DNA from 2 places in the Bradyrhizobium sp. USDA 4354 genome. Region 1 is predicted to be linked to the other one. Evidence: riboswitches for the same ligand, from Rfam matches in the RefSeq annotation. Region 1 holds a riboswitch; the other holds the start of a gene.

Region 1 (5,161 bases):
CGCCGACGATGGCGACGACGCCCGAGCCGATCTGCTTCTTGCCGTCGTCGGCCAGGCTCTTGAGATCCTTCATCTCGATGCCTTCGACCGCGCGCGCCATCAGCTTGACGCCGCCGGCCTCGCGCACGCCCGCGGCTGCGCCATTGCTGGCGGACGCACCGCCGCCCATCGCCAGCTTCTTGCGCGCGTCGGAGAGTTCGCGCTCGAGCTTCTTGCGCTCCTCCATCAGCGCTGAGATGCGCGCCGGCACGTCGTCGAGGGAGGTGCGCAGCTCGTTCGCCGCGGTCTTTGCCAGCGCCATGGTGTCGTTGGCGTGCTTGCGCGCATAGTTGCCGGTCAGCGCCTCGATGCGGCGCACGCCGGAGGCGACCGCGCTTTCGCTCGTCAGCGTGATCAGGCCGATATCGCCGGTGCGCCTCACATGGGTGCCGCCGCAGAGCTCGACCGACCAGCCGAGCGTGTTGGCGCCGCGCTCGCGCGCGGTCTTGCCCATCGAGACGACGCGGACCTCGTCACCGTATTTCTCGCCGAACAGGGCGCGCGCCCCCGCTTCCCGCGCCTCATCGACGCCCATCACACGCGTGGTGACCTCGTCATTCTCCAGCACCACGTCGTTGGCGATGTCCTCGACACGGGCCAGTTCCTCCGCCGTGATCGGCTTCGGATGCACGAAGTCGAAGCGCAAGCGGTCGGGCGCGACCAGCGAGCCGCGCTGGGCGATGTGGTCGCCGAGCACCTGGCGCAGCGCTTCGTGAATGAGATGCGTCGCCGAGTGATGCGCGCGGATCGAGGAACGGCGCGAATGATCGACCTCGAGCTGCAGCGCAGCGCCGAGCTTCAGCTCCCCACTCTCCACCGTGCCGATGTGGACGAAGAGATCGCCGAGCTTCTTCTGCGTATCGGTGACGCGGAATTTGAGTCCGCTCTCGCCGGTGAGCAAGCCGGTGTCGCCGACCTGGCCGCCCGACTCCGCATAGAACGGCGTCTGGTTCAGCACGATCGCGCCCGTCTCGCCGGCCTTGAGGCTGGCAACCTCAGCGCCATCCTTCACCAGCGCGGACACCACGCCTTCGGCGCTCTCGGTCTCGTAACCCAGGAATTCGGTCGCCCCCAGCTTCTCGCGCAGCGGGAACCAGATCGCTTCCGACGCCGCCTCACCCGAGCCCTTCCAGGACTCGCGCGCCTTGGCCTTCTGACGCTCCATCGCGTCGGTGAACGCAGCTTGATCCACGCCGATGCCGCGCGACTTCAGCGCGTCTTGCGTCAGGTCGAGCGGGAAGCCGTAGGTGTCGTACAGCGTGAAGGCGACGTCGCCGTCGAACATGTCGCCCTTCTTCAGGGACGCGCTCTTCTCGTCGAGGATGGCAAGGCCTCGCGAAAGCGTCTTGCGGAAGCGGGTCTCTTCCAGCCGCAGCGTCTCCTCGATCAGATTCTCCGCGCGCATCAGGTCGGGATAGGCCTGGCCCATCTCGCGGACCAGCGCCCAGACCAGCCGATGCATCAGCGGCTCTTTGGCGCCGAGCAGCTGCGCATGGCGCATCGCGCGGCGCATGATCCGGCGGAGCACGTAGCCGCGGCCCTCGTTCGAGGGCAGCACGCCGTCGGAGACGAGGAACGCCGAGGAACGCAAATGGTCGGCGATGACGCGGAACGAGGCCACGGTCTGCTCGTTCGGCCCGGTGCCGAGCGCAGACGCGGTCGCGTCGATCAGGTTGCGGAACAGGTCGGTCTCGAACACGCTCTCGACGCCCTGGAGGATGCAGGCCATGCGCTCCAGGCCCATGCCGGTGTCGATCGAAGGACGCGGCAGATCCACGCGCTCCTCCTTCGTCACCTGCTCATATTGCATGAACACGAGATTCCAGAACTCGAGGAAGCGGTCGCCGTCCTCTTCCGGCGAGCCCGGAGGTCCGCCCCAGATGTGCTCGCCGCGGTCGATGAAGATCTCCGAGCACGGGCCGCACGGGCCGGTGTCGCCCATCGCCCAGAAATTATCCGAGGTCGGGATGCGGATGATGCGGTCGTCGGAGAAGCCGGCGATCTTCTTCCACAGGCCCGCCGCCTCGTCGTCGGTGTGATAGACCGTGACGAGCAGCTTGTCCTTCTTCAGCCCGAACTCGGTCGTGATCAGCTTCCAGGCAAGCTCGATCGCGCGCTCCTTGAAATAGTCGCCGAACGAGAAATTGCCGAGCATCTCGAAGAAGGTGAGATGGCGCGCGGTGTAGCCGACATTGTCGAGGTCGTTGTGCTTGCCGCCGGCGCGCACGCATTTCTGCGAGGTGGTGGCGCGCTGATACGGCCGCTTCTCGACACCGGTGAACACGTTCTTGAACTGCACCATGCCGGCATTGGTGAACATCAAGGTCGGGTCGTTGCGCGGCACGAGTGGCGAGGACGGCACGATCTCGTGGCCGTTCTCGGCAAAGAAGTTCAGAAAGGTCGACCTGATCTCGTTGACGCCGCTCATGTTCATCCAATCGGGTATGCTTGGGCCCGCTGCCGCAGTCCAAACCTGAAATTCAGGCTGATATCTGCGGGCCAAAGCGCTTTTAGACAAGGCCAGCTTCGCTGTCTAGAAACTGTGCAGAGAGATCAGTGGGTTGCCGCAGGCGCGCAATCCCGTTGAAAGGCGCGAGTGTCGCGTTGACAGGCTTGGCCGCCCTGTGGTCTCTACCCATCTGTATCGTACGGCCACGTCGGGAGAGACCGGCTTAGGCAGCCGGCGCCGAAGGAGCAACCGCCCCGGAAACTCTCAGGCAAAAGGACCGCGTGGCTTTGACAGCATCTGGAAAGAGGCGCCGACGGGCATAAGACCCGGATTGCGTCCGCCGACGGGATAATACTCTCAGGCACAGCGACAGATGGGGCTTCGACTGGTGTCCATCGGGGAATCCTCCCCGGGAACCGCCGAGGGCCCCTTAAGATGCTAGCGACCGACCAAGACTCCCTGAAACGTACGCCCCTCCACAGCCTCCATGTGTCCCTGGGCGGCAAGATGGTGCCGTTCGCGGGCTATGACATGCCCGTGCAGTACCCCGCGGGCGTGCTGAAGGAGCACCTCCATACCCGGGCCGCCGCCGGCCTGTTCGACGTCTCCCATATGGGCCAGATCGCGCTCCGGCCGAAGTCGGGCAAGGTCGAGGACGCCGCCCGCGCACTGGAACAGCTGGTGCCGCAAGATATCGTGGCGGTCGCCGAGGGGCGGCAGCGCTATGCCCAGTTCACCAATGCGGACGGCGGGATTCTCGACGACCTGATGGTCGCCAATTTCGGCGATCACCTGTTCCTGGTGGTCAACGCCGCCTGCAAGGACGCGGACGAGGCGCATCTGCGCGCGAACCTGTCCGGCGACTGCATCATCGAGCAGCTCGCCGACCGCGCGCTGATCGCGCTGCAGGGCCCGAAGGCGGAAGCGGTGCTGGGGAAATTCTGTGCAGAGGCGCCGGCCATGAAGTTCATGGACGCCGGCCCGCATGAGGTTGCCGGCATCAAGTGCTTCGTCTCGCGCTCCGGCTACACCGGCGAGGATGGGTTCGAGATCTCGGTTCCTGCAGGCGAAGCCGAACGCCTCGCCAAAATGCTGCTGGACAATCCGGACGTGCTGCCGATTGGCTTAGGGGCGCGCGACAGCCTGCGGCTGGAGGCCGGGCTCTGCCTGTTCGGCCACGACATCGACACCGCCACCACGCCGGTCGAGGCCGCGCTGGAATGGTCGGTGCAGAAGAGCCGCCGCAACGGCGGCGCCCGTGCCGGCGGTTTTCCCGGCGCGGACAAGATCCTCGCCCATTTCGATAACGGCGCATCCCGCCGCCGCGTCGGCCTGCTTGCTCTGGGCCGCGCGCCGGTGCGCGAGAGCGCGCTGCTGTTTGCCGACGCTGCGGGCGGCGAGCCGATCGGAAAGGTCACCTCGGGCGGCTTCGGCCCGAGCCTGAGCGCGCCGGTGGCGATGGGTTATGTGCCCGTGAGCCTCGCCGCGCTCGGCACCAAGCTCTTCGCCGAGGTGCGCGGCCAGCGGCTGCCCTTGCAGGTCGCCGCCATGCCCTTCGTGAAAAACACCTACAAACGCTGAGGACAAGACAATGACCACGACCCTGTACACTTCCGACCATGAATGGCTCGCCATCGATGGCGATACCGCCACGGTCGGCATCACCGACTACGCCCAGCAGCAGCTCGGCGACGTCGTGTTCGTGGAGCTGCCCAAGCTCGGCCGCGTGCTGAAAAAGGCGGAAGCCGCAGCGGTCGTCGAGTCGGTCAAGGCGGCCTCCGACGTCTACGCACCTGTTACCGGCGAAGTGATCGAGACCAACGCCGAGCTCGCCAACGAGCCGGCGCTGGTGAACTCGGATGCGCAAGGCAAGGCCTGGTTCTTCAAGATCAAGATTGCCGACAAAAGCGAGCTCGGCGGCCTCATGGATGAAGCCGCCTACAAGGCGCATACGGCTTAAGGACGATGGAGCAAGCGATGACCGCGCACCGCAAGACCAACGGCGACACCGCCGGCAGTTTCGTTCGCCGCCATATCGGCCCGTCGGCGCGCGACGTCACCGCCATGTTAGAGACCGTCAGCGCCAAGAGCGTCGATGCCCTGATCGCGGAGACGCTGCCGGCCTCGATCCGGCAGGCCGCCCCGCTCGATCTCGGCAAGCCCCTCAGCGAGACCGAGGCGATCGCGCACATGACCGAGCTGGCGCGCCAGAACCAGGTCTTCACCTCGCTGATCGGCCAGGGCTATTCCGGCACCATCCTGCCCGCTGTGATCCAGCGCAACATCCTGGAAAACCCGGCCTGGTACACGGCCTATACGCCGTACCAGCCTGAGATCAGCCAGGGCCGGCTGGAGGCGCTGTTCAACTTCCAGACCATGATCTGCGACCTGACCGGGCTCGACGTCGCCAACGCCTCGCTGCTCGATGAGGCGACCGCGGCGGCCGAAGCCATGGCGCTCGCCGAGCGGCACTCGCAGGTCAAGGCGAAGGCTTTCTTCGTCGACAAGGACGTGCACCCGCAGACGTTGGCGGTGATGCGCACCCGCGCCGAGCCGCTCGGCTGGAATTTGGTCGTCGGCGATCCCCTCACCGACCTCGACAAATCAGACGTGCTCGGCGCGCTGCTGCAATATCCGGGTTCTTCCGGCGCATTGCGCGACCTCAGGCCCGCG
Region 2 (5,161 bases), 1.1 Mb from region 1:
CTGGTGGTGAGACACTCTCTTCAATCCTCGGATGGAGGCTCAATTGGAATAGCGAATCCGGCTTTTACCCGGTCCATGACCACCATGGTCTTGAAGCCCTTGATATCGGGGTTCTCACGGAAAAATCGCCGCGTGAACTGCTCATAGTCGTCCATGGTGCGTGCGGTTATGTATAGGACAAAGTCAGCATCGCCTGTAACGTAAAACCCATTGACGACTTCAACGGATGATTTGATCGCCTTTTTGAATCTGTCGATTATGTCCGAGCGCTCCCGCTCCAATGTCACCAGCACAAGCATCTGAATAGGCCTTCCGACCGCCTTGGCCGAAACGATCGAAACGTCCGACTCGATAATGCCGTCCGAGCGAAGCCTCTTTAGCCTGCGTTGACAGGCGGTAGCGGAAAGCCCGGCCAGTTCGCCAATCGTCTCGGATGTGAGACGGTTATTCTTTTGCACGATCTCCAGGATGTGAGCGTCGATTCGGTCGTACCTCATAACAGGCTCCAGGCTAAAGAGGAAATTCTGCAAGAGTTTGCGTACTTTCGCAGAAAAACATCTCAGATCAGGCAAATCTCGTCGAAAAACACCTTTTGTGACATCAGTATCGTCGATTCAGCGGCAATTACAAGAAATATACTGCATGGCTTGCAAAATGCCCTTCGAAACGCCCTTCGTCCCGTGGCACAGGCGTTACGAAGGTGAGCGTCAGCTGGGCGAACAGCAATTGGCGTCGCTCCGCAGCGGTTGCGAGTCGACAAGATGTTGAGCTTGGCGATGCATCTCTGTGTCTGAGACGAAGAGTCGTTCGATCGGGTGGTTTTACGCTCGGGTGAGCGGCGCGGAACGGCTTTGGTGGGCCTGATTCGGGGCCGCCGCAAAGCTGGCGACCTGCCCTTAAATGCGACGGCACTTCACTATGTGTGCGGCGTGCGCCTTGCAAAGAAACGACAACGCTCATGCAGCCCCACTTGGTCGGCGTCAACTCGTTGCAACAACTCAGTCATACCAAGGCTTTCGGAGGCAACGGTGCCAAGTGGTTCACAGGGGCGCTTACCTGAATAATGAATTGCGGGAAGCAAGTCGCCCGACCGTGAGGCTCGCATCACCCTTCGAGAGCGACTTCAAAATCCGCTTCGGTACTGTCAATCGACATGCTCCCGCCGCGATATCGGCGGGAGCATGGACCAGGACCCATTCAACAGGATCAGGACACGGATGCGCTCAGCCGAGTGTTGCTGCCGTCTGTCGTAATGACATCAGCGATCATTTCAGCTGTGACAGCGGATAATGTCCAGCCGAGATGACCATGGCCTGTGTTGTAGAAAACATTCGGGCGTTTGCCGCGGCCAACCGTTGGCATCATGCTAGGTGTCATAGGACGCAAGCCCGCCCATGGCACCACCTGCGCGGTCGACACATCCGGAAACGATCGCTCTACCCAGCGCACCAAGGGCTTAATTCGGTCCCAGCGGATGTCGCGGTTTTCGCCATTAAACTCGGCGGTCCCCGCGACCCGGAAGCGATCTTCTCCTAACCGGCTGGTCACGATCTTGGTGGCCTCGTCCAGCAGGCTGACACGAGGCGCAGCCTTTTGGCTCGTTTCGTCTCCCAGCTCTACCGTGATGGAGTAGCCCTTGACGGGATAAATGTTGATGTTGTCCCCCAGCATTGAAGCAATGCGGCGGCTGCCGACCCCCGCGCAAACCACTGCGCGTTCGGCATTGAGTTCTTCCTTCAGCGAACCTCGTTTCCAGTGTACGACCACACCGTCTCGGTCGGACCGCATGCCGCAGATCTCTGCATCAAAGACGAAGCGTACGCCCCCTCGCTCGCAAGCCGCAGCGAGGCCGCGCGTGAACTTGTGAATGTCGCCGGTTGAGTCAGACGGGGTAAAGAAGCCACCATAATACTGATCGCGCAGAGCTGGCTCTATTGTAAGCATCTCAGAAGGCGTCACAGGACGGCGATCCAATCCGCCCTTGAGCAGCAACTGATTCACGCGAGAGGCCGCATCGAAATCGGGTTTGCTCGAATAAACGTGCAAGATTCCTCGCCGTTCCAAGTCGAAATCGATGCTCTCCCGATCGGCTAGCTCAAAAAGATGCTTGCGAGCGGCTATCGCTAGCTTCGTCGTTTCGATCGTGTTGTGGCGGTAGTTTCGAATCTGGCTTACGAACTCTGCCAGCCAAGTATATTTGTGAAAACTGGGGCTTGGGTTCAGCAACAATGGTGCGTCTTTGCGCAGCATCCACCTCAAGCCTTTTACGATCGTTGCGACATTATTCCAAACCTCGGCATTACTTGCCGATAATTGGCCGCCGTTCGCAAACGAAGTGTCCATCGCCGGATAGCGCTGGCGATCAAAGACTGTAACCGAATAGCCGCGGCGGGCCAGGGCATAGGCAGTTGTAACTCCGGTGACGCCGGACCCGATTATGATGATCGTGCTCATCGTATGCTCCAGGACAAGATTGAACGAACGGTGAATGGCGTCGCCATGTCTCCGTCCCCAAATCTGTCCGTGCACCTGAGAGCTTTGTCCGCAATCCTCGTGGATCACGGTCCCCTTCGGTGGGTGCTGACCGGCACCTCTCTCCAGATCGTCCTCGGTGTGCGGTCCTGGGCCTGAGAGTTTCCTTGGGGAGTTGCTCCGTCGGCGGTGATACGCCTTTGCAGGCTTATCGCGCTCTCCCGCACACCATCATCAGACACGATAACACTCTCAGACGTACTCACTACCTGTCAAGCCGTGATGAATCGTCGGATCCCAAAATCGGCGGCGTAAGCGACAACTCGATGTTTGCCTAGCCTCCCCACCCAAATTAGCAGGTGGTTTGTTGCCTAGTACTATGCTGATCTCGCCTTTTGATAATTGCATCCGCTGGATGTTCCAGTGGTTTCCAGCGAGCTATCGGCGGCTACCGCAGAAATACTGCGTGATTCTCAAAAGAACGCGCAATGTTTGCGTGGCGACGCTCTAATAAGTCTGCGGTGGTGTAGGACCCTACAAAGCTGTGCCTGGCATGCATCTCTTTCAAAGTCGAGCCGAAATGGAGGCCTGCACGCCTGAGTCGGTCGCTCCGCTCGATGAGGGGCTCTTCGCGGCTCTCGCGTCGACGTCTCTGGCATATGACGGCAGGATTCGCTCTTGCTCGACACGCAACCGGGTGAAGTTCGCTGCTGGTTCGGCGATCCGCTGCCTCGATTTCCAATTCGCGCGATTTCCGGTCGCTACTCCGCCAAGCAGGATAGCCGATAATGGGACTCAGTTCGCGAGTGGCGCCATTGTGACGCTATTCGGGCTTGGGTTAATCGCCTCCCACGCGCACGCTCTCGCGCTGCAAGATCGGATTTCCGTTCACAGAGCATGGTGGTTTCCGAGAAAGTCGAAAAGACGACGGCGCCAAGTTCAGGATAGGCGTACTACGCTCTCGATCTGCCTTGGACTTGGCGGAGGATCGCGATGAGAAATGCCGTTTTTGTCTTCTGCGTCGATCGAGAAAAGGACCCGGTCGCGGGGCGCGTTCTGGATGCTCTCAAGGCGGAATGCGCTCTTGTTGCAACGAGTTTCGAAGTCGATGGGCACTCCGTCCTCGAAGTCGCTGGCTTGCATGACGCCAGAATTTCGATCGTGGCCACGAACGAGGTCGTAAGTAACGACTATGCGCGCTACGCGCCAATCTTGAATGAACGCTTCGGTGACGCTGACGTTATTGGCATCGTGAATTGGCACGAGGGCGCCAATGCGCCAAACGCAATCTTCTCGGTTCAAACGACCGGCGATCTGGCCACGGGGACCTTCAGCACGGTCGACCCTCGGATTACGCGGGGGCTTCTTCTGGCCATCGAAGCCGAGCGGGTCACTTCCGGTCTTGACTCCTTTCGTACTTACCTGGAAGCGACTCATTGGTCGGGCGTCAAGGCCGGTGATGCTGGTACCCGTCTCGCTGACCTGCGGCCGTCGGCTGTCGATGTCGAGATCGGAAGCTCGCCCGAAGATTGGGCAAACCCTCTTGCGGCCCGAGTGCTGGCGCGATCGCTGCTGCGAATTTTCGATCGCATTGAGGAACCGGTACACTCCGTGCTCTGCATCGGAGGCGTTCACTTCGAGCCGAGCTTTACGAACCCGGTATTGCAGTCGCGCGATCGACCCCCGATCGCAGCAAGTCACGTCCTACCAAACCATTGGCTCGTGTCGGATGGCTATGACCAGGAAAGGCGTTTGGTCGACCTGAGAGCTTGCGTGGAGTCGATTGTAGGCGGGATTCAAAGCATCGTGTACCACGATAAGCTAAAAGCGCCTTTCAAGGGGGTTGCTCGCCTCCTCGCAGAGGAGCTCGGTGTTCCGATGCTTTCGCATAAAAAAATGCGCGCGGCTCTTCCGAAGGATATTGTCGAATGAGCGCGCGAAGGCGGCCATCTGCTGTCGAACTGGCATCTAAATTGTCGGTCGTCCTGCAATTGACGTGTTTCTCTGGAGAAGAGCGATGAACGGCTTGGGGATGGGCTCGATTAGGACCATTCAGTACGATCCGTTTCCCCGGATCGAATACGAGGGCCGCGTCGAGCGCGCGCGGCGTTTGATGAAAGAGCATGCCATTGACGCGCTTCTGGCGACGTCCGAACACAATTTGCGGTATTTCATTGGTGAGCCTAGCACGACCCCGCAGCAGACGACCCGGCCGCGATTTCTTCTCATTCTTTCGTCAGCTGACCCCGTTGCCGTCGTCCCAGAGGGAATCGACCAGTTTTATAAAGAAACGACCTGGGTAAAAGATTGCCGGAGCTGGCCTAGCCCAAATCCGAAAGATGAGGGTGTGTCCGCCCTTGCACGAGCGGTGCGTGAATTACTGCCGGAGCACGCTAGGATCGGCGTAGAGCTTGGCGCGGAGAGTAGGCTTGGCTTCCCCGCGGGAGATTTCTTGCGTGTAGCCGACGCGATCAAGCCTCGAACGTTCGTCGACGCATCGGATCCGATTTTCACGCCCCTGCGAATGGTCAAGTCTCCGCTAGAGATCGACAGAATTCGAACTGTATGCAGGCTTGTTTCGGAATCATTCGAAAATTTAGCATCAAAACTGCGTCTGGGTATGACGGAACGCGAGGCCTGTCGCCAGTTCGAATTCGAATGTTTCAGTCGCGGTGTCGAGAAGACAAGC

What was found. Region 1 has a riboswitch for glycine ahead of gcvT (glycine cleavage system aminomethyltransferase GcvT). Riboswitches for the same ligand answer to the same signal wherever they lie in the genome.
Region 2: it holds a riboswitch for glycine, as region 1 does, so the genes downstream of both, ACVIIV_RS15255 (D-amino acid dehydrogenase) here and gcvT (glycine cleavage system aminomethyltransferase GcvT) in region 1, are expected to answer to the same signal.

Annotation. Positions count from the first base shown of each region.
Region 1 is NZ_JBSSDC010000001.1:4,397,610-4,402,770, reverse strand. Features, by position in the region: gene alaS (alanine--tRNA ligase) at 1-2,467, opposite strand, end outside; glycine riboswitch at 2,688-2,777, shown strand; gene gcvT (glycine cleavage system aminomethyltransferase GcvT) at 2,924-4,069, shown strand; gene gcvH (glycine cleavage system protein GcvH) at 4,080-4,448, shown strand; gene gcvP (aminomethyl-transferring glycine dehydrogenase) at 4,466-5,161, shown strand, end outside.
Region 2 is NZ_JBSSDC010000001.1:3,284,377-3,289,537, forward strand. Features, by position in the region: gene ACVIIV_RS15250 (Lrp/AsnC family transcriptional regulator) at 21-497, opposite strand; gene ACVIIV_RS15255 (D-amino acid dehydrogenase) at 1,207-2,454, opposite strand; glycine riboswitch at 2,516-2,603, opposite strand; glycine riboswitch at 2,607-2,706, opposite strand; gene ACVIIV_RS15260 (D-aminoacyl-tRNA deacylase) at 3,466-4,404, shown strand; gene ACVIIV_RS15265 (M24 family metallopeptidase) at 4,490-5,161, shown strand, end outside.